2 regions of the Pseudoalteromonas sp. NZS71_1 genome follow, and region 2 is predicted to be linked to the other one. Evidence: predicted binding sites of a transcription regulator. Region 2 holds the regulator's gene; the other holds the start of a gene.
What was found. Region 2 encodes LexA, which represses DNA repair genes until DNA is damaged. Its sites were predicted from a motif close to TACTGTATNNNNATACAGTA; they were not measured.
Positions count from the first base shown of each region.

Region 1: a site for LexA is predicted at 5,463-5,482, ahead of uvrD (DNA helicase II). Genes of this name have one in related genera too.

Region 1 is NZ_JADYXM010000005.1:3,345-11,160, reverse strand. It holds gene I6F43_RS09395 (trimeric intracellular cation channel family protein) at 1-598, opposite strand, end outside; tRNA gene I6F43_RS09390 (tRNA-Met) at 984-1,060, opposite strand; tRNA gene I6F43_RS09385 (tRNA-Met) at 1,123-1,199, opposite strand; tRNA gene I6F43_RS09380 (tRNA-Met) at 1,262-1,338, opposite strand; tRNA gene I6F43_RS09375 (tRNA-Met) at 1,499-1,575, opposite strand; gene cysQ (3'(2'),5'-bisphosphate nucleotidase CysQ) at 1,712-2,515, opposite strand; gene nudE (ADP compounds hydrolase NudE) at 2,508-3,080, opposite strand; gene yrfG (GMP/IMP nucleotidase) at 3,142-3,789, shown strand; gene I6F43_RS09355 (dUTP diphosphatase) at 3,805-4,428, opposite strand; gene I6F43_RS09350 (YacL family protein) at 4,534-4,902, opposite strand; gene I6F43_RS09345 (hypothetical protein) at 5,019-5,243, opposite strand; gene uvrD (DNA helicase II) at 5,547-7,712, shown strand; gene I6F43_RS09335 (GNAT family N-acetyltransferase) at 7,690-7,816, shown strand, end outside.
Region 2 is NZ_JADYXM010000015.1:73,578-81,393, reverse strand. It holds gene I6F43_RS17300 (DnaJ C-terminal domain-containing protein) at 23-991, shown strand; gene I6F43_RS17295 (chaperone modulator CbpM) at 991-1,311, shown strand; gene I6F43_RS17290 (membrane protein) at 1,387-2,112, opposite strand; gene I6F43_RS17285 (hypothetical protein) at 2,426-2,806, shown strand; gene I6F43_RS17280 (PaaI family thioesterase) at 2,807-3,247, opposite strand; gene lexA (transcriptional repressor LexA) at 3,415-4,032, shown strand; gene coxB (cytochrome c oxidase subunit II) at 4,516-5,658, shown strand; gene ctaD (cytochrome c oxidase subunit I) at 5,658-7,250, shown strand; gene I6F43_RS17260 (cytochrome c oxidase assembly protein) at 7,250-7,780, shown strand; gene I6F43_RS17255 (cytochrome c oxidase subunit 3) at 7,816-7,816, shown strand, end outside.

The sequences.
Region 1 (7,816 bases), on a different contig from region 2:
AAACGTGTAATGTAATTTGCCATTTTATAGCAGCCAAACGAAGCAATAAGGTCATTAACATACCTAATACCATCGCCATTTCGGTTACTAACGAAAAACTAATGCCAAGCGTATAAACAGTGCCACCCGCTATACAGGTAATAGCGTAAAGCTCACCTTTTAATAGCATAGGGATTTCGCGTGCAAGCACATCTCGAATTAATCCACCAAAGCAGCCTGTAATTACAGCCATAATTACCGCAGTCATATCGGGCATACCAACAAGTTGCGCTTTTTGCGCCCCCATTACGGCAAAAAAAGCTAAACCAAACGCATCTGCTGTTTGTAAAATATAATGAGGTATTGGTTTTTGTTTATTTATAAGGCGCGTTGTAACAAATACTGAAGCTAGTATGGCAAAAAAGTAACTTTGATCGTGTAACCAAAAGACAGGAACATCTAAAATTAGATCTCGCACTGTACCACCACCAATAGCAGTTACCGTCGCTAAAACTACGACCCCAAAGCCATCCATTTTTTTTTCGTACGCTAGTAAAGTGCCCGATACAGCAAACACCGCAATACCTATTAAATCAAACCAGTGGTAAAGTTCAGTCATATTTGTAACAACCCAAAATATTTGTGCCGTTTTAACACAAACTAAACAAAGTTTTAAGTAATAACTATTTATTTTAAGTCGTTTATAACTTTTGTGAAGTGTATCTCAGGGAGGCGGGAGCTTGTGCTTATGAGTAGTTAATGCCTCATGCTGTGAAGACGATCTTTAACCTATAAGCTAAATCACCACACTCATCAAATTTCAGGAATAAAAAAACACGCTTTAAGTGTGTCGTTTCATTCTTATTTATTTCAATGGTTGCGGGAGCCTGAATTTATAAAAGGTGAACCGACGACCTTCGGGTTATGAGCCACAATATACACACCAAATTTTAGACATAAAAAAACACGCTTTAAGCGTGTCGTTTCATTCTTATTTATTTCAGTGGTTGCGGGAGCCGGATTTGAACCGACGACCTTCGGGTTATGAGCCCGACGAGCTACCAGACTGCTCCATCCCGCGCCTGAAATTTGTATGCTTGTTTAAAGTTGCCTACATTACAACTTGGCTTCCAATTAAAGAATTGGTTGCGGGAGCCGGATTTGAACCGACGACCTTCGGGTTATGAGCCCGACGAGCTACCAGACTGCTCCATCCCGCGCCTGAAATTTGTATGCTTGTTTAAAGTTGCCTACATTACAACTTGGCTTCCATTTAAAGCAGTGGTTGCGGGAGCCGGATTTGAACCGACGACCTTCGGGTTATGAGCCCGACGAGCTACCAGACTGCTCCATCCCGCGCCTGTATACTTTAAGTCTATCGACTACTTTATTTTATCTCTTAAGCTAGAGTTTACAGTAACCAAATCTTATAAAAAATTGGTTGCGGGAGTTGTGAAGGTGAAGAGTGAACCGACGACCTTTTAAAACTACCTATTGCACCAAATTTCAATATAAATATTGGTTGCGGGAGCCGGATTTGAACCGACGACCTTCGGGTTATGAGCCCGACGAGCTACCAGACTGCTCCATCCCGCGCCTGTAATTTCTTTAAAACATTTTCGTAATATTTACGAGCCTGCCTTGAAGAGAGCGCTACTATATAGGAATAAACATTTAATGCAAGGCCTAAACTAATTAAAGTTGTTCAACCGAACAAAAAGCAATCAAATTGCTATTCTGCGCTCAACCTTTGATGCGGATTAATCATTTTTTGCCATTCCCAGTCTGGATGCCCCATCACTATAAAGTCAGGGTTCTCAGTACTCTCGCGTTGGTTGTACGTTAGCGGGTTAAATTCTGCATCGGTAATACAACCACCGGCTTCTTCAACAATAACTTGTGAAGCACCTGTATCCCACTCTCCCGTTGGACCAATTCTTAAAAAACAATCTGCTTTGCCTTCTGCAACAGTACAAGCTTTTAATGAGCACGAGCCAATAGCAATAGTTGTAAACTGACTATTTAAATACTGACTCACCGCTTCTATTTTTTGGCGGCGGCTCACTGCAAGCGTCAAGTTCTCTGGCGGCGCTACAGATATTTGCTTATCAATTGAGTTTTCACGTTTAAAGGCACCATTTTTAGCTGTAGCAAAATAAGTCACACCTTTTGCAGGCCAATGAATAACGCCAAGCACAGGATGATTATTTTCAATCAATGCAATGTTTACTGCAAAGTCGCCACTTTCTAAAATAAATTCGCCTGTACCATCCATCGGATCGAGCAACCAATAGCGCTGCCAGTCCTGTCTGTCGGCGAGTGCAGGTATAGGTGTTTCTTCCGACATAATTGGGATATCGGGCGCTAAGACTTTTAATCCAGCAACCAGTACGTCATTTGCTGCTAAGTCAGCTTTGGTAACAGGCGTATTATCTGATTTCTCTTGTTGGCCAATATCGCCTTTTTTATAAATGGCCATAATTGCATCGCCAGCACGCTCAGCTAATTCAATACACGGTTCGATTAATTTATTCATCGGCAGCTCCAGACGCTAAATACTTATCTAATAATAGCAAAGCTGCAACACTGCGTGCTTCGGTAAAATCTTCTTGGTCTAATAATGACTGCCACTGAGTTAATGGCCACTTAACAACAACAAGCGGCTCTGGTTCGTCGCCAATAAGGGTTTGTGGGTATAATTGCTTAGCAAATAAAATATGCATAGTGGCATTAAAGTAACTCGGCGCCATTGTTACTGTTCTTAATGGTTTAAAATACTCAGCACCAAAGCCAATTTCTTCTTTAAGCTCTCTGTTAGCAGCTTGCTCTGGCGTTTCGCCCGGATCGATTAAGCCTTTAGGAAAACCTAACTGGTAATCGTTTGTGCCCGCACAGTATTCACGTACAAGTAGTAATTCGTTGTCTGCACTTAACGGAACAATCATCACGGCTCCCCGGCCACCGCCGCGAATTCGCTCATACTGGCGCTCTTCGTTATTAGAAAACTTTAGCTCTAAAGACTCCACAGTAAACAGGCGGCTTTTAGCGACAACATTGTTACTGAGGATTTGTGGTGGTGTTGGGTGCTTTTTCTGTGTCATTGGCGTTAATTTGCTATCATGGCAGTTAGTTCAATAATAAACCTTATAAGTTGAAATTCCTATGTTAAATTGGTCAAAAATCGATACCGTTTTGCTCGACATGGATGGAACATTACTCGATTTACATTACGACAGTCATTTTTGGCTTAACGTTATTCCTGCGCAACACGCATTAGCAAGGGGCATTAGCCTAGATGCAGCTAAAGCAGATATTTTAAAACGCTATCAAGCTGTGAGCGGTCAAATACAGTGGTATTGTTTAGATTATTGGGAGCAGCAATTAAGCTTGCCTATAATGGAGCTTAAACGAGAGTCTCAGCATTTAATTAAAATGCGCGAAGACGTACCTCATTTTTTAACTGAGCTTAAAAAAGCAGGCAAAGAGTTAATTTTACTTACCAACGCCCACCCTGAGAGTGTCATGCTTAAATTTGAGCATACAGCGATTGATAACTACCTAGATGGCGTAGTGTCTACTCATGAATATGGAGTAAGTAAAGAGCAACAAAGTTTGTGGCACCAAGTACAAAAAGACTTAGGGTTTAATAAGCAGCGCACTTTGTTTGTAGATGACAGTGTGCCGGTTTTGAATGCTGCACGAGAATACGGCATTGAGCACTTACTTGCAGTTGCTAACCCAGATAGCCAACAACCACATAACGAAATAGCCGATTACCTAAGTGTTACCGACTATCGTAAGATTATCTAACTCAACTTACGTGACTTAAATTTTTGGGTAACGCGCTTCTAGCCCTTGATATACTAACTTTGCAAAATCTGCATGTTCTGTATCAAGGCTTTTAACTACTTCAACTAAATGCTCGTTATCTTCTTGCCCATTCCATTCTTTAATATAGCTACCATCTTTGTAACCGTGATCTTGGCGGAAAAAGTTTAACGTGTTTTTACCTACGTAGCCGCGATATAAATCATCAATATCCATACCCATTTGCGCCATACAGCCGGCAAAGGCACCTGCATTAAACGTTTTATCAGCAACAGCAGACGCCGCCAATATCTCTAGTGTTTGTTTAAAGTCATCAGCTTGTTGAGCATTGCTAAGCTCAGTTTCAAGTTGCTTTGCTAAGTCTTCGTAGCTAGTTTCACCGTCAATTCTAAGCGATAGACCAAAATGAAAAATATCAACCAACTCTAAAATAACTTGTTCAGTATCTGGTGTTTGTTTTTTCCACCATTTCCAACCATGATGATCCAACATTTCAGCACACTCAACCCAAATAGCGCGGTACCATTCAAACCCTTGAGTAAACCATTGCTCATGTACTTTAGTATTCATGGCGTTTTGCATTTCTAGCATCACTACTAGCTTGTTTAAATTGGCAGACATATCAGTTCCTGTCGTTTTGATTGGCGTAATGTTCGTTGGTGTAATAATACAGATAAAATGCTGATTGTGCATTGCTGTATATTTTTATTAGTGTGCTAGTTATGTTTATCGTGACGTCGTAAACTCATGCCATGAATCAATTAAATCAATGAAATCTTCAAAGCCACAACCACTACTTAAACCATTTTCTTCAAGCGCTAAATCGTCATCTTGATACGCTATTAGGTCTTCGCTGTCTTGATGAAGCGCATGGGCTTCAAATAATGCTTCGTCTTTCGTTAATATTAAATCTATTTCTTGGCCTTTTAGCGTTAGCGGCTCATAGCTTGAACTCACCGATGCAATAAGCGCTTGCACCATGGCTACTTTGTCTTTGCCTATTTCTTCGTTTAGCCAGCGACCAATAATAGCGTGTTCACTGCTTATTTTAATACGTAGCCCACTAATAGGGTCGCGAATAAATTGATATTCCATAGGGTTTGCCTGTAAATCTTTAATTGCGTAATTATATACGTAAACGCCCGTAAACCACAGGACATATAAAGTAAAATAGCGCCACATGGGCGCTATTTTACTCAACTTGAAAACCGTTAACTTCGCGATCTATAACGCGCTGCGTCAATAATCGACCATAAGTAAATAATAGGCACAAGTACAAAGCCTACAAGCACATAAATTAGTGCGTAACTTATTATAATAGCGAGTGCAAAAAATATAGCCGCTAAAATACGCCCTTGCACTAACTGCCCTAAACCAGGAAAAAATATATTACATAATGCTGCGATTACGTTACCGCCAGAACCTTGATCTGCCATACTAACCTCTGTATTTATTTGATTTTATAATTATTTACTTACACACTCTATGCCAATTTATTAAAGCTTACAAATCAAATAGTTAAATTAGTCTAGATTTAGAGAGTTAGTAAATTTTGCTAACTTTAGGTCAAATTAGCAATTTTTGTTATGTGTTTGCACTTTTCTATTCGCTCAATTAATTAGCAAGTTACTCGTTTTGAACACTATTTTATAAATAGCTGTTTATAAAAACAGTATTTTATTTAGCCTAACAAAAACACCTGTTATACTGGCCACAATATTGATTAAAAAGGCGTAACGATGGACGTTTCACAATTACTCGATGGCTTAAATGACAAACAACGCGATGCCGTTGCAGCCCCACTACAAAACATGCTGGTATTAGCAGGTGCTGGGTCTGGTAAAACACGAGTGTTAGTTCATCGTATTGCGTGGCTTATGCAAGTTGAGCAAGCCTCCGCTTACAGTATTTTTGCAGTTACTTTTACTAATAAAGCCGCTAAAGAAATGCGTGGCCGCGTTGAAGAAACACTAGAAGCGCCTGTAGGTGGTATGTGGATTGGTACTTTCCATGGTTTATCGCATCGTATTTTACGTGCTCATCACCGTGAAGCTAATTTACCAGAAGCCTTTCAAATTTTAGACTCTGACGATCAGCTTCGGATGATCAAGCGCTTATTAAAATCGATGAATATTGATGATAAAAAATGGCCCGCTAAGCAATTTGGCTGGTACATAAGCGCCAAAAAAGATGAAGCACTTCGCCCTAAAGATATTCAAGCATACGATATTAATGAGCAAATGATGCTGCGTGTTTATGCCGCCTATCAAGAGGCCTGTGATAGAGCGGGCCTAGTTGATTTTGCTGAAATATTACTACGCAGCTACGAAGTGTTAAAAAATAACCCTACGTTACTGCGTCATTATCAGCAACGCTTTGCGCATATGCTCGTAGACGAGTTCCAAGATACAAATACCATTCAATATGCTTGGTTAAAATTACTTGCTGGCGATACTAACAGCATTATGATTGTAGGCGACGATGACCAAAGCATTTATGGTTGGCGTGGTGCTAAAATCGAAAACATTAAACGTTTTTTAACTGACTTTAGCGCAGAAACCATTCGTCTTGAACAAAACTACCGCTCAACAGCGACTATTTTGAAAGCGTCTAACGCATTAATTCAAAATAACTCAGAACGTATGGGTAAAAGCTTGTGGACCGACGGTAACGACGGCGAGCCAATCTCTATTTATGCAGCATTTAATGAGTTAGACGAAGCACGCTTTGTAAGTAGCAAACTACGAAGCTGGTTAAATGCAGGTAATGCCCTACAAGATGCCGCAATTTTATACCGTAGTAACGCGCAATCTCGTGTACTTGAGGAGGCCATGCTGCAAGAAGGCTTAAAATACCGTATTTATGGTGGTATGCGATTCTTCGAACGACAAGAAATTAAAGATGCGCTTTCGTATTTACGCCTAGTAGGTAATCGTCAAGACGATGCCGCGTTTGAGCGTGTAATTAATACGCCAGCACGCGGTATTGGCGACAAAACATTGAGCCATATACGCGACTGCGCTCGAGCAGAATCGTTACCGCTTTGGTATGCCGCCAAAGCAATTGTAGAACAACAGCATTTATCTGGTCGTGCTTCTGGTGCAGTAAGTAAGTTTGTAGAACTCGTTGAACAAATAGAAGATAAAATTAGCGATCTAACTTTGCATGAGCAAGCCAAGTACACAATTCAAACCTCAGGCTTGATGGCAATGTACCAAGCTGAAAAAGGTGAAAAAGGCCGTGCTCGCGTAGAAAACTTAGAAGAGCTAATTAGCGCATGTGACCAGTACGAACTTCCTGAAGACGAAGAATACAGCTCGCCTTTACAAGGCTTTTTAGCGCATACATCACTTGAGTCAGGTGAGGGGCAAGCAGAAGAGCACGAAGACGCCGTACAAATGATGACTCTTCACTCAGCTAAAGGCTTAGAGTTTCCACTTGTGTTTATGGTGGGCGTAGAAGAAGGCATGTTCCCTTCTCAGCAAAGCAACGAAGAGTCTGGCCGCTTAGAAGAAGAGCGCCGCCTTTGTTATGTAGGCATGACACGAGCAATGGATAAGTTATACATTAGCCATGCTGAGAGTCGCCGCTTATACGGGCAAGAAAAATACCATAGCCCATCACGCTTTTTACGCGAAATACCTGAGGACTGCGTAGAAGAAATCCGTATTAAAACACAGGTTTCTCGCCCACCTGCCGCCGGACGTTTTAGCGCATCAGTTAGTCATGCCGCATTTGAAGACAGTGGCTTTAACTTAGGACAACGAGTTTTGCATGCTAAATTTGGTATTGGTACCGTACTTAATTACGAAGGCAGTGGCGCGCAATCTCGCGTACAAGTAAACTTTGACGACCTTGGCAGTAAATGGTTAGTAACGGCCTATGCACGATTACAAGCTGTATAAAGCTCACCTAAATGAGTTAGAACAACAACTAGCTGGCGCATATCATCGTCAGCTAGTGCTAATTACTGGCAGCTCAGTTTGGTGTTATGAATTACTTAACTCAT
Region 2 (7,816 bases):
AATATGGGGATTTGGATTGCAAATGAAATTTGTTGATTATTATGCAGTGCTCGGAATATCGCCTGATGCAGACGATAAAGCGGTTAAAGTAGCTTATAAAAAATTAGCCAGAAAATATCACCCAGATGTAAGCAAAGAGCCTCAAGCAGAAGATAAGTTTAAAGAAATAGCAGAAGCTTACGAAGTCATTCATAACAAAGAAGAACGCACTAAATACGACGAGTTACGTCGTCATCAACAAAATCGTGCTCGTCAACAGCAAGGTAATTATGGTGGTAACAATGCCTCATCGCAAAGTAATTATCAGCAAAGCGATCCTCAAACCGATCAAGAGTTTTCTGATTTTGTTAATTCAATGTTTGGCGGCGCCGGTGGATTCAATCGTTCCGGGCAGAGCAGAAGTAACGCCGCTCGCGCGCAAAAAGGACAAGATGTGGAAATAGAGTTCCCGATTTTTCTTGAAGAGACTTTAGTTGATACCGTTAAGCCTGTTGAGTTTATGTTACCGCAGCGAGATAGTAGTGGTCGTGTCTCTGAAATTAAAAAATCACTTAAAGTGAAAATTCCCGCAGGTTCAGTAAATGGCGAACGAATTCGACTAAAAGGGCAAGGCGGATTAGGGTCAGCGAACGGGCAAAATGGCGATTTGTACTTACAAATTAGTTTAGTGCCCCACCCATTATTTGATGTTGAAGGTCATAACCTAAATATAGTCGTCCCTCTTGCACCATGGGAAGCGGCTCTTGGTACAAAAATAAATTTACCTACGTTGGCAGGCAAAATCCAATTAACTATTCCATCTAATAGTCAGTCTGGTCAACGCTTGCGTATTAAAGGTAAGGGATTAATGAGTAAAAAAGCCAAAGGTGATTTATTTGCTGTGCTTAAAATTGTTAATCCAACATCTGTTGATGATACCAGTAAAAAACTTTGGGAAGAATTAGCCGAAAAAGCTCACTTTGATCCCCGTAATAACTGGAGCAAGCCATAATGCAAATTATCGTGACACAAAAAGATGATTTACTTACTAGCAAAGAGCTATGTTTGAGTAGTGATATTAGCGAAGCAATTTTATATGAGCTAGTTGAGCACAATATTGCGGTTCCAATTGAGGGGAAGCATGTTACGCAGTGGCAATTTACGGTATCGGCAGTGACCTTAGTTAAAAAAGCGGCCCGTATTCAACATGACTTTTCGTTAGATTGGTCGGCAATAGCTTTAGTTTTACAATTGCTGGATGAGCGTGATGAGTTGATTTTCGAAAACGAAATGTTAAAGCGACATTTGAGTCGATTTAAACACTTGGAATAAAATCTGCCCTTGGGTACTTCCTAGGGCTTATTTAGTCTTTGGTGAGAGTGCGCTAGTTCTTAAAAACCAATATGACTACTTTGATTTATTCTTACTTTTAATTCGGATAAATCGTTTTAGTCGTATGTTTTGCATAAGTAGTAATATTCCACTTAGGCAAAAAAGTACGCTGGTTGCTGCAAAACTAATAAGCAGCGGATTATTAAAATCCTCTCGCTCATCGTAATCCATAATATGTAACATCCAAAAAAAGTCGAAAATTCGCCATAGTGTGCTGCGAACGGTGACAACTCTGCCGTTATTTTCTGACAAGTACAGTGTTGTGTTAAATGTGTCGTCAAATTGTACCTGCCAAACATTGGTTTTATATCCAACTTCTCGCATACCTTGCTTTAGCAGTACAGCGCTTGTCACTTGAGCATCAATAAGTAAGTGTGCTTTAGCATTTGCGGTAATTTGTATTTTAGTTGGCGGCTCAAAAGGTCGGCCTGTTATACCGTTAAAGCTTTGCTGTTCATCTTTATTTATTACTGTAATTATAGGTGTGGTTAAAAAGTTCTCAAAAATTATTTGTGTTGGATTAACCACCTGAGATGCAATATCGTTAAGGGAGGCAACATAATCAGCCTGCGTAAATGGGTTATTAAGAGTACGTGTTGCAAGATGCTCCCCATGAACTTTATCAAGAGGAATAGCGCTCATGACTAAACCGCCTAATAGCCAAGCTAAAATTTGTAATGTGAGCAAATAACCGAGCCATTTATGTAACTTGCGAGCATACTTAAATATTTTTTTATTCATGTTTTAGTCTTATTATTTTTAGAGGCTAGTTTATTACATTAATGGGATTAGTTACTGCGACATTTTGTCGCAGTTTAAACTATAGCTTACTGTAATCATTTAAAAATAAAAAAGATTACACTTAAATTGCTAACATGAATTATTTGTTTAATTGAGCTGAGTGTTTGATATCCAGCTAGCTTTAAACGCTAAAAAATACTTAAAAGCTGCGAAATATCTATATAAAGTGGTTAATAGAGCATAGTTGATTTGGTATAACGGTAAAACTGCGTTAAAGTTTGCAATGAAATTATTAGAGGATAAATACGAAACGATGTCGGAAATTCAATTTTTAAATGTAGATCTTGAGCTTGAATCAAAGCAAGATATTAGTTTGCTAGTGGCAGACTTGAAAAAAGTCGCGACGATTTTACATTATGACAAAGACGAATACCGTCAATTAGCGCGTATTGAAGCAACAGGTGTAGTAAACACGCCTGACAAAGCAATAAACCATATATGTGAGCTTATTGAATCGTGTTCGCGTAACGCGCTAAAGCAATGGTTAAGCTGTTCACGTAGAACGTTTGATATTGGTTTTGAATCGGGCACTTCCCCTAAGTGCTTTAATCAAGCCTTAGATGCAGATACATTACTACGTATATCTGCGATTGGTGCGGGTATGGAAATTACAATTTACCCAATCGAAAAGTAACTATCTTCGCTCTACGACTGCTGCGGTCATTTTTGATACGCAGCACAGCTCATTGCGGCTATTTGTAATTTTTATTTCCCACACTGAACTACGTTTGCCAATATGAAACGCTCTTGCCGTTGCTGTTAAAGTGTCGTTGCGAGATGCTTTTAAATGACTTGCGCTAATTTCCTGCCCCACGCAGTAAAATTTTGTAAAATCGACAACAAAGTTAGCTGCATAGCTGGCAACTGTTTCGGCAAGTACAACGTTAGCACCGCCGTGAACCATGCCCATTGGGTTATGATGCTCAGGAATTGCCGGCATAGTGGCTACTAAGTAATTATCACCAATTTCAGTGACTTCTATTCCCATGGTTTTCATTAATGTTCCTTGGCCATCAATGCCTTGTTCTAACTGCTTGCACAGCTCTAAAGTGATGGGCTGGTACCAAATACTCATAATGACTCCTTTGCTTTTTTAATCATTTATAAACCTAGCTTTAGTTATATCCCTAAAATGTACACAAGTGAAATTACTTTGGCTATTTTAAGGCTTAATTTAAATTTGCGATTTTTATTTAACTGTATATACTCACAGTTAAATGTACTGTATGGAAAACCAGTTGTATGCGACCATTAACGAACCGCCAAGCTCAAATACTCGAACTAATTAAAGTTTTTATTAAAGACACTGGTATGCCTCCTACACGTGCTGAAATAGCGCAAACATTAGGTTTTAAAAGTGCCAATGCTGCTGAAGAACATTTAAAAGCACTTGCTAAAAAAGGCGCAATTAAAATGAAACCAGGTGCAAGCCGTGGTATTCAGTTAATTGAAGAAGAAGAGCCAGAACAATTAGGTTTACCGCTTATAGGGCGTGTTGCTGCTGGTTCACCTATTTTGGCGCAAGAGCACGTTGAAAGTCACTGCAAAATCGATCCATTAATGTTTAAACCGGCTGCAGATTTTTTACTACGCGTTAACGGTATGAGCATGAAAGATATTGGTATTATGGATGGTGATTTACTTGCTGTACATCGTACTCAAACCGCTGAAAATGGGCAAGTTGTTGTTGCCCGCCTAGACGAAGACGTAACTGTAAAACGTCTTGAGAAAGCGGGTCGTAAAGTATTACTTCATGCTGAAAACGACGATTTTGAATCTATTGAAGTAGATCTTGAGAATGAGTCTTTTAATATTGAAGGCTTAGCCGTTGGCGTTATAAGAAACGCTGATTGGATGTGACTTTAAAAATAGCTTTTAAACAAGCAGTTTTATAAATGCGTACTAATTAGTACGCATTTTTTGTTTTAAATTCGCACTAAAAATAGGGCATAAATAGCTCACTGACAATTTAAGCTGTAAACTTTTTTGCACTTATATTTTCCCCCTCCGAATACGTTAAACCCCTTTGTTTTGCTCATCTTTTGAACTTACTGTTACCTAGTTGGTTACTGATTTTTTATTAATTACTCAATATCACCTGATTGTTTTTTATACTAAAACTTGCTTGTTGTTCATTTTTTAGCTAATTATTAATGTGCTGAGCTAATAATAACTCACAGCTTTTTAGTTTTGAGAACACACAATATACACAAACCCGTTGTTGGCGCAGCAAAACCAATCAATATTAAATGAGATTGACTAAAAAAATAAAAATAACGAATTGGCGTTTAAGCCGTATGCCTCTTCGCTTTGCATTCGCAATAGCATCAAAGGAGCCGTCACATGGGTAAACTGACCTCTACCTTGTGGCTTATATTATGTGTTTTTTCGCACCCAGTTTTGGCTAACAGCCAATACAATATGCGCAAAGGCGTAACCGATATAAGCAATAATGTATATCAGCTGCACATGACCATATTTATAATATGTTGTGTGATTGGGGTGATAGTGTTCGCAATTATGTTTTGGGCACTTATTCATCACCGTAAATCTAAAGGGGCTGTACCTGCCCAATTTCACGAAAGCACTAAAGTAGAAATACTTTGGACTGCAATCCCGTTTGTTATTTTAATTGCTATGGCAGTACCAGCCACTAAAACCCTAATTGCAATGGAAGATGCCAGCAAAGCTGATCTCACTATTAAAATTACAGGCTCGCAATGGAAATGGCATTATGAATATATGGGTGAAGATGTAGAGTTCTACTCTATTTTATCTACCCCGCAAGATGAAATAGCGAATCTTGCAGATAAAAATCCTAACTACTTACTTGAGGTTGATAAACCTCTCGTACTGCCAATAAATCAAAAAGTACGATTTTTAATGACTTCTGACGATGTTATTCACTCTTGGTGGGTACCTGATTTTGCAGTTAAAAAAGATGCGAATCCCGGCTTTATAAACGAAACATGGACGAACATAAACGAAGAAGGTACTTACCGAGGCCAATGTGCTGAGTTGTGTGGTAAAGATCATGGCTTTATGCCCGTTGTGGTGGTCGCTAAATCTGAGGCTGATTTTAAAACGTGGCTTGCAGATGCAAAGCAAGCTAAACAAAAAGCAGCATTAGCAGATGCCGCATTACTTGATAAAACCCTCCCAAAAGAAGAATTAATGACTTTAGGCGAACAAGTATATATGGCCAATTGTGCTGCATGTCATCAGCCTACTGGCATGGGGTTACCGGGTGTATTTCCTGCACTTAAAGGCAGCCCTATAGTGCTTGGCGATATAAAAGATCACATTGATGTAGTTATCCATGGGCGACCCGGTACGGCAATGCAAGCATTTGCCAAACAGTTATCTATAAAGCAATTAGCAGCGGTTATTACTTATAAACGTAATGCGTGGGGTAATGATACGGGTGATGTTATTCAACCGAGTCAAATACAGGCAGCACTTGATGCCAAAGTGGAGGCGAACTAATGAGTAGCATAGTAGAACAACCTAACGCCAATGAAGCTCATCATGCTCATCACCCAGCTAAAGGTTTTAAACGCTGGCTTTACACAACTAATCATAAAGATATAGGTAGTTTATATTTAATTTTTTCGCTGACCATGTTCTTAATTGGTGGTGGAATGGCCATGGTGATCAGAGCTGAATTATTTCAACCAGGTTTACAGTTGGTCGATCCTCACTTTTTTAATCAAATGACCACAGTGCATGGTTTAATTATGGTGTTTGGTGCGGTTATGCCGGCCTTTACAGGCCTTGCTAACTGGATGATACCACTCATGATTGGCGCGCCAGATATGGCATTGCCAAGAATGAATAACTGGAGCTTTTGGATTTTACCGTTTGCGTTTTTAATCCTATTGGCATCGTTATTTATGCCTGGTGGGGGTCCTGCATTTGGTTGGACTTTTTATGCACCACTGTCTACAACATACAGTAATGACAATACTGCATTGTTTGTATTTGCCGTACATATTATGGGGATTAGCTCAATAATGGGCGCAATCAATGTGATTGTAACTATAGTGAACTTACGTGCTCCCGGCATGACATGGATGAAGTTGCCCTTATTTGTATGGACGTGGTTAATTACTGCCTTTTTATTAATAGCGGTAATGCCAGTGCTTGCAGGAGCTGTCACTATGGTACTTACCGATAAGTATTTTGCGACCAGCTTTTTTGATGCCGCAGGCGGTGGCGACCCGGTGATGTTCCAACACATTTTTTGGTTTTTTGGTCATCCCGAAGTATACATAATGATTCTTCCTGCCTTTGGCATTATATCTACAATAGTACCTACCTTTTCTCGTAAAAAACTTTTTGGCTATGCCTCAATGGTATACGCCACATCCTCCATAGCACTATTGAGCTTTATTGTATGGGCTCATCATATGTTTACCACTGGGATGCCGGTCGCTGGCGAGTTGTTTTTTATGTACGCGACCATGCTTATATCGGTACCTACAGGAGTAAAAGTATTTAATTGGGTTGCCACAATGTGGAAAGGCTCAATAACTTTTGAAGTGCCAATGCTTTTTAGTATTGCGTTTATTGTGCTGTTTACCTTAGGTGGCTTTTCGGGGTTGATGCTGGCAATTACACCTGCTGACTTTCAGTACCACGATACTTATTTTGTAGTGGCGCATTTTCATTATGTATTAGTAACAGGGGCTGTATTTTCGATAATGGCGGGGGCCTATTACTGGCTGCCCAAGTGGACGGGCAATATGTTTAATATCACGCTAGCTAAATGGCATTTTTGGCTATCGCTGGTGAGTGTGAACGTATTGTTTTTTCCTATGCATTTTGTAGGGCTTGCCGGTATGCCGCGTCGAATTCCCGATTATGCACTTCAATTTGCCGACTTTAACGCAATCATAAGTATTGGTGGATTTGCCTTTGGTTTATCGCAATTGTTGTTTGTAGCTGTGGTAATTAAATGCGCGCGTGGCGGTGATAAAGTGCCTGCAAAAGTATGGGAAGGGGCAGAAGGGCTTGAGTGGGAAGTTGACTCTCCAGCGCCATATCATACTTTTTCTACGCCGCCGGTAATTAAGTAATGACACACGCACCGCTACTCAAACGTTTGGTACTTATTTGCATAGGCATGTTTGCCTTTGCCTTTGCTTTAGTACCTTTGTATGACGTGTTTTGTGATGTAACAGGGCTTAATGGAAAACCTTCGCTTGAGCAGGCAGAGCAAAGTACACAAATAGTACAAAACCGAGAAGTCGGCGTTAGCTTTACTACTCACGCACAAAGTGGTGCACCGTTTGAAGTTAAATCAAAAGAATACAGTGTAGTGGTAAAACCCGGTGCAATGCGTGAAGTAATGTTTAGTGCTAAAAATAACAGCAACCTAGATAAAGTAATGCAGGCTGTACCATCAGTCTCACCAGGTAAAGCGGCAAAGTATTTACACAAAATAGCCTGTTTTTGCTTTGATCAGCAACCTCTAAAAGCAGGGGAAGAACTTGAATTTAAATTACTTTTTTATGTTGATACCGCACTGCCGAGCGATATTGAAGAATTAACTTTATCTTATACCGTATTTGATATTAGTGAACAGCTGGTGGCAAGTAACAACTAGCTTTTTAAACTAGTGTGAAACTAGGAGTAAATAAAA